2 linked regions of the Streptantibioticus cattleyicolor NRRL 8057 = DSM 46488 genome follow. Each later gene encodes a partner of the first gene's protein in a complex. Links are inferred from orthologs where the notes say so. Each region holds a gene or a part of one and is shown on either strand. Other genes may lie near its edges. The genes, in order: pcrA and uvrB.

What was found.
Region 2: the proteins of pcrA (region 1) and uvrB are in contact, whole or in part, in a crystal structure (PDB 7EGT), measured with the Thermus thermophilus proteins. The link is inferred for Streptantibioticus cattleyicolor NRRL 8057 = DSM 46488 from one-to-one orthologs. Residues at the interface, in WP_096412145.1 of Thermus thermophilus: His654, Arg656, Phe657, Gln666, Asp668, Glu669, Lys680, Arg681, Leu682, Ser683, Lys685, Tyr686, Ala687; in WP_096411307.1 of Thermus thermophilus: Glu23, Leu25, Arg26, Asp27, Gly28, Glu29, Arg30, Phe31, Arg55, Glu326, Asp327, Phe328, Glu379, Ser382, Gln383, His398, Gly400, Arg401.

The regions. Positions count from the first base shown.
Region 1 is NC_017586.1:3,962,088-3,965,506, reverse strand. Bases 223-3,329 are described here. They hold pcrA (DNA helicase PcrA), read right to left. Parts: upstream 2,957-3,329; coding sequence 488-2,956; downstream 223-487. Other genes in these bases: SCATT_RS17430 (C40 family peptidase), read left to right, coding at 3,317-3,329. In the rest of the region: more of SCATT_RS17430, read left to right, coding at 3,330-3,419. UniProt on the Escherichia coli protein: A helicase with DNA-dependent ATPase activity. Unwinds DNA duplexes with 3'-5' polarity. Translocates on single-stranded DNA with 3'-5' polarity. Initiates unwinding more efficiently from a nicked substrate than double-stranded DNA.
Region 2 is NC_017586.1:1,214,127-1,217,342, forward strand. What follows is about bases 64-2,967. They hold uvrB (excinuclease ABC subunit UvrB), read right to left. Parts: upstream 2,612-2,967; coding sequence 515-2,611; downstream 64-514. Other genes in these bases: SCATT_RS05145 (TerD family protein), read right to left, coding at 64-290; SCATT_RS05155 (WGR domain-containing protein), read left to right, coding at 2,756-2,967. Outside these bases: more of SCATT_RS05145, read right to left, coding at 1-63; more of SCATT_RS05155, read left to right, coding at 2,968-3,216. UniProt on the Escherichia coli protein: The UvrABC repair system catalyzes the recognition and processing of DNA lesions. A damage recognition complex composed of 2 UvrA and 2 UvrB subunits scans DNA for abnormalities.

The sequences.
Region 1 (3,419 bases):
CAGCGGCTCGACCTCAAGCAGCGGCAGGCCGCCGAGGCCAAGCGCAAGGAGGAGGAAGCCAGGCGCAAGGAGGCGCTGCGCCCCAAGTTCGCGCTGCCGGTCACCCAGCGCGGGCTGAGCGCCTACTTCGGCCAGTCCGGCGAGCACTGGATGTCGGTGCACACCGGGATCGACTTCCCGGTCTCCGAGGGCACCCCCGTCATGGCCGTCACCGACGGCACCGTGCGCACCCAGTGGAACCCGGCCTACGGCAACATGGCCATGGTGACGGCGCCCGACGGCACCGAGACCTGGTACTGCCACCTGTCGGGCACCCGCATCCGGGGCGGACGGGTGCAGGCCGGGACGGTCATCGCCTACTCCGGCAACACCGGCAACACCACGGGCCCGCATCTGCACTTCGAGGTGCGGCCGGGCGGCGGCGCCCCGGTGGACCCGCTGCCCTGGCTGCTGGAGCACGGCATCGACCCGCGCTGAGGCGGCGCCGCTACAGCTTCTCCACCGGCGCGTACCGCAGCAGCAGCCGCTTCGGCTTCTCCTCGCCGAAGTCCACCGTCGCCTCGGCGTTGTCACCGCTGCCCTTGACGGAGACCACGGTGCCCAGGCCGAAGGTGTCGTGGGTGACCCGGTCGCCCACCGAGAGCGCGACCACCGGCCGCTCCTTGGCCCGGCGGGTGGCGAAGCCGGAGGGGCCCGCCTTGGCGCCGCCGCCCCGGCCGGAGCCGAGCACCGAGGAGGCGCTGGAGACCAGGGCCGAGGGCGTCGAGCCGCCGGTGCGCTTCCAGTGGAGCAGCTTCTCCGGGATCTCCTCCAGGAAGCGCGACGGCGGGTTGTACGAGGGCTGGCCCCAGGCGCTGCGCATCGCCGACCGCGTCACGTACAGCCGCTCGCGGGCCCGGGTGATGCCCACGTAGGCGAGGCGGCGCTCCTCCTCCAGCTCCTTGGTCTGGCCGAGCGCGCGCATGTGCGGGAAGACGCCGTCCTCCATGCCGGTCAGGAAGACCACCGGGAACTCCAGGCCCTTGGCGGTGTGCAGGGTCATCAGCGTGATCACGCCGTTGCCCTCGCCCTCGTCCTCGTCCGGGATCTGGTCGGAGTCGGCCACCAGCGCGACCTGCTCCAGGAAGTCCGCGAGGCCCCCCTCGGGCTGCTCCTGCTCGAACTCCAGGGCCACCGCCGCGAGTTCCTGGAGGTTCTCCACCCGGGTCTCGTCCTGCGGGTCGCTGGACGCCTGGAGTTCGGCGAGGTAGCCGGTGCGCTCCAGGACGGCTTCGAGGACGGTGGCCGGGCCGGTGCCGGACTCGGCGACGGTACGCAACTCGTCCATCAGCTCGTTGAACCGGCGGACGGCGTTGGCGGAGCGGGCCGCCATGCCGTAGGCGTCGTCCACCCGGCGCAGCGCCTGCGGGAAGGTGATCTTCTCGCGCAGCCCGAGCGCCTCGATCATCGCCTCGGCGCGGTCGCCGATGCCGCGCTTGGGCACGTTCAGAATCCGGCGCAGCGAGACCGCGTCCTCCGGGTTGGCCAGCACCCGCAGGTAGGCCAGGATGTCGCGGACCTCCTTGCGCTCGTAGAAGCGCACCCCGCCGACGACCTTGTAGGGCAGGCCGACGCGGATGAAGATCTCCTCGAAGACCCGGGACTGGGCGTTGGTGCGGTAGAAGACCGCCACGTCGCCGGGGCGGGCGTCGCCGGCGTCGGTGAGCCGGTCGATCTCCTCGGCGACGAACTGCGCCTCGTCGTGTTCGGTGTCGGCGACGTAGCCGGTGATCCGCGGGCCGTCGCCGGCCTCGGTCCACAGGTTCTTCGGGCGGCGGCCGGTGTTGCGCTCGATCACCGCGTTGGCGGCGGACAGGATCGTCTGCGAGGAGCGGTAGTTCTGCTCCAGCAGGATCGTCGTCGCCGTCGGGTAGTCCTCCTCGAACTGGAGGATGTTGCGGATGGTGGCGCCGCGGAAGGCGTAGATCGACTGGTCGGCGTCGCCCACCACGCACAGTTCGGCCGGGCCGTCGCCCTCGCGGGGGCCCTCGCCGGTGGCGGTGCCGGAGGCGGGGCCCACCAGTTCGCGTACGAGCGTGTACTGCGCGTGGTTGGTGTCCTGGTACTCGTCCACCAGCACGTGCCGGAAGCGGCGGCGGTAGTGCTCGGCGACGTCCGGGAACGCCTGGAGCAGGTGGACGGTGGTCATGATGATGTCGTCGAAGTCGAGGGCGTTGGCCTCGCGCAGCCGCGCCTGGTAGAGCGCGTACGCCTCGGCCAGCTTCTTCTCGAACGGGTTCTCCGCGCGGGCGGCGAAGGTCTCCTCGTCGATCAGCTCGTTCTTGAGGTTGGAGACCTGGGCGCTGAACGACTTGGGCGGGAACTGCTTGGGGTCCAGGTCGAGATCGCGGCAGACCAGCGCCATCAGCCGCCGCGAGTCGGCGGCGTCGTAGATCGAGAAGCTGGAGGTGAAGCCGAGCTTCCTGCCCTCGCGGCGCAGGATGCGCACGCACGCGCTGTGGAACGTGGAGACCCACATCGCGGCCGACCGGGGGCCGACGAGCTGCTCGACGCGCTCCTTCATCTCCCCGGCGGCCTTGTTGGTGAAGGTGATCGCCAGGATCTGGCCCGGGTGGACATGGCGGGCGGCCAGCAGGTGGGCGATGCGGTGGGTGAGCACCCGGGTCTTGCCCGAGCCGGCCCCGGCGACGATGAGCAGCGGGGAGCCGGAGTGGACGACGGCGGCGCGCTGCTGCTCGTTGAGGCCCTCCAGCAGCGTGGCCGGGTCGACCACCGGGCGCGGCGCCCCGTCGCGGTAGTGGGCGTCCCGGGGCAGGGGCGCGTCGTACCTGCCGCCGAACAGGTCGTCCGGCAGCTCTTCCGGCGCGTGCTCGTGCTCCGGGTCCGGCGGTGGCGGGGGCTCCTCGCCGGCGGGTCCGAGGTCGGCCAGGAAGCTGTCGTCGAAGAGGCTGCTCATCGTCGTACGAGTCTATGCGGCGGCACCGACAGCGCGGGCCCGCTCCGTGGGTCCGGCCGGAGGCGGCGGTGGGCCGGGTGCCAAAGATCACAGAACGGTTTCGGAGAAATCACGTCCCGGCCTTCACATCAGCCACACGCGTTCGCTAGCGTGCTCGATCAGGCGGCCGTCCCCAACTCGGCGAAGGCGTCGAGACGGTACGCCTCCGCTGAGTCCGGCGTGGCCGGAACCGGGGAACCACACGCAGGACTTGGGGTGAATCGGCCGGCGCGTAACCGTGCGCGAGGGCCGTAGGGCGGCCTTCCGAAGCCCGAACCCGACAGCTAACCCGGTAGGCGGTCCACGGAAGGAGCGCCCGCGTTGGCGTCGCACCGCAAGCCCCGTACGCCCCTGTCCCGAACGCTCGCCGGCGCCGGGCCGCGGGCCGCGATCGGGATCACCTCGGCCGCCCTGGCCACCATGA
Region 2 (3,216 bases), 2.7 Mb from region 1 along the record:
AGGATCGCCTCGTCGTCGCCGCCCTGGCCCGCCCCGCCGACCAGGTTGTCGCCGGTGTGGCGCACCGAACCGTCCTCGCTGATCAGCTGGCGGAACCAGACCATGTCGACCCGCTGCTTGTCCGCGAAGAGCACCGCCGAGGCGTCGAGGTCTATCTCCCGGGTGCGGCGGCCGAAGAGCCCGCGGCGCGGCGCCGCCTGCCAGCCGAGCCCCATGCGGACCGCGGTCAGCGTCCCCCCACCGCTCTTGACCAGGCTGACCTGCTGGCCCTTGGACAAGTTCACCGTCACGGGCGTTCCCCTCCGTCCGTTCGCGCGGGCCACCGCGCCGTTCCCCGCCGGATCGGTCGTTCCGGCCGCCCGGCCGCCCCTCGCGGGACGACCGGTCTCCTCGCACCCTACGCACCTCGTCCCGACGGCGGCAGGCCGGACCGGCTTTGTGGCGATCCCGCGACATCCGCGGCAGCGCCCGGCCGAGGGGACGAAGGGGGTGAAAGGGCCGATGGCCCCGCGGGTCAGGCGATCCCGGCCTCCCTCATCTGACGCAGCTCCTTCTTCAGCTCGCCCAACTCGTCCCGGAGGCGGGCGGCCACCTCGAACTGGAGCTCCGCGGCGGCGGTGTGCATCTGCTGCGTCAACTCCTCGATGAGATCGGTGAGTTCGTCGGCGGCCAGGCTCTTGCCCGACCGCTTCCCGGCGGACTTGGCCGACAGCCCCGGCACCGGCGACTTGCCGCGCGAGCGCTGGCGGCCGGAACCGAGCAGCTCCTCGGTGTCGGCGTCCTCCCGGGCGAAGGAGTCGAGGATCCCGGCGATCTTCTTCCGCAGCGGCTGCGGGTCGATGCCGTTCTCCTCGTTGTACGCGATCTGCTTCTGGCGCCGCCGGTTGGTCTCGTCGATGGCGCGTTCCATACCCGGGGTGATCTTGTCCGCGTACATGTGGACCTGGCCGGAGACGTTGCGCGCGGCGCGGCCGATCGTCTGGATCAGGGAGGTGCCCGAGCGCAGGAAGCCCTCCTTGTCGGCGTCGAGGATGGCGACCAGGGAGACCTCGGGCAGGTCGAGCCCCTCACGCAGCAGGTTGATGCCGACGAGCACGTCGAACTCGCCCGCCCGCAGGTCGCGCAGGAGCTCCACCCGGCGCAGGGTGTCGATGTCGCTGTGCAGATAGCGGACCTGGATGCCGAGCTCCAGCATGTAGTCGGTGAGGTCCTCGGCCATCTTCTTGGTGAGCGTGGTCACCAGCACCCGCTCGTCGCGTTCGGCGCGCAGCCGGATCTCGTGCACCAGGTCGTCGATCTGGCCCTCGGTCGGCTTGACGATCACCTCGGGGTCGATCAGCCCGGTCGGGCGGATGATCTGCTCGACCACGCCGTCGGAGCGGGAGAGCTCGTACGGGCCCGGGGTGGCCGACAGGTAGACGGTCTGGTCGACGCGCTCCAGGAACTCCTCCCACTTCAGCGGGCGGTTGTCGAGCGCGGACGGCAGCCGGAAGCCGTGGTCGATCAGGGTGCGCTTGCGCGAGGCGTCCCCCTCGTACATCGCGCCGATCTGCGGCACGGTGACGTGCGACTCGTCGATGACCAGCAGGAAGTCGTCGGGGAAGTAGTCGAGGAGGGTGTTGGGCGCCGTGCCGGCCTCGCGGCCGTCGATGTGCCGCGAGTAGTTCTCGATGCCGGAGCAGGTGCCGATCTGGCGCATCATCTCGATGTCGTAGGTGGTGCGCATGCGCAGCCGCTGGGCCTCCAGCAGCTTGCCCTGCTTCTCCAGCCTGGCCAGCGTGGTCTCCAGCTCGGACTCGATGCCGGCGATCGCCCGTTCCATCCGCTCGGGGCCGGCCACGTAGTGGGTGGCCGGGAAGACGTACAGCTCCTGGTCCTCGGTGATCACCTCGCCGGTGAGGGGGTGGAGGGTGGAGAGCGCCTCGATCTCGTCCCCGAACATCTCGATGCGCACCGCGAGCTCCTCGTAGACCGGGAAGATCTCGATGGTGTCGCCGCGCACCCGGAAGGTGCCCCGGGTGAACGCCAGGTCGTTGCGGGTGTACTGGATGTCGACGAACCGGCGCAGCAGCTGGTCGCGGTCGATCTCGTCGCCCACCTTCAGCGGCACCATGCGGTCGACGTACTCCTGCGGCGTGCCCAGGCCGTAGATGCACGAGACGGAGGCGACGACCACCACGTCACGCCGGGTGAGCAGGGAGTTGGTCGCGGAGTGCCGCAGCCGCTCGACCTCCTCGTTGATCGAGGAGTCCTTCTCGATGTAGGTGTCCGTCTGCGGGACGTACGCCTCCGGCTGGTAGTAGTCGTAGTAGGAGACGAAGTACTCGACCGCGTTGTTCGGCAGCAGCTCCCGGAACTCGTTGGCGAGCTGCGCGGCGAGCGTCTTGTTGGGCGCCATGACGAGCGTGGGGCGCTGGAGCTTCTCGATCATCCACGCCGTCGTGGCGGACTTGCCGGTGCCGGTGGCACCCAGCAGCACGACGTCCTTCTCGCCCGCCCGCACCCTGCGCTCCAGCTCGGCGATGGCCGCCGGCTGGTCACCGCTGGGCTGGTAAGGGCTGACGACCTGGAAGGGCGCCACCTTGCGTTCGATGTCTGATACGGGCCGCATGGAACCCACCGTACGACCCGCCACTGACAAAGGGCGCGCGCCGGCCCGGCGGCCTCCTCGGCGGCGGGGCGTTGTCAGTGGCCGCTCCTAGGGTTCGTCGGTGTGGGGGGCGGCTGCTGGGGCCGTCCGGGAAGGGGTTGTGCGGTGTCGGTGTCCACGACGTACCTGGAGCTGTCGGAGAACGGCGGCGGGGCGCACAAGTTCTACGAGGTGACGGTGGAGGGCGTGGCCGTCACGGTGCGCTACGGGCGGATCGGGGCCGCCGGGCAGGTGCAGCGTTCCACGTTCCCGAGCGAGCAGAAGGCGCAGGCCGCGGCGGCGAAGAAGATCGGCGAGAAGGTGCGCAAGGGGTACGCGCCGGCGGTGCCGGGGCAGCGGGCGGCCCGGCCGGTCACCCGGCGCCAGGTGGCCTCGGCGCCGTCGACGGCCCGGGCGGTCGCCCCGGTGCTGTGGCGGTTCCGCACCGGTGCCTCGGCGTTCGGCATACACATCGACGACGACCGCTGCTGGGTGGGCAACCAGGCGGGGGACGTCTACACCCTCGGCCACGACGGCGAGGTCCTCGCCCGCTACCGGCTGCCGGACGGCGTCAAGTGCCTGGTCGC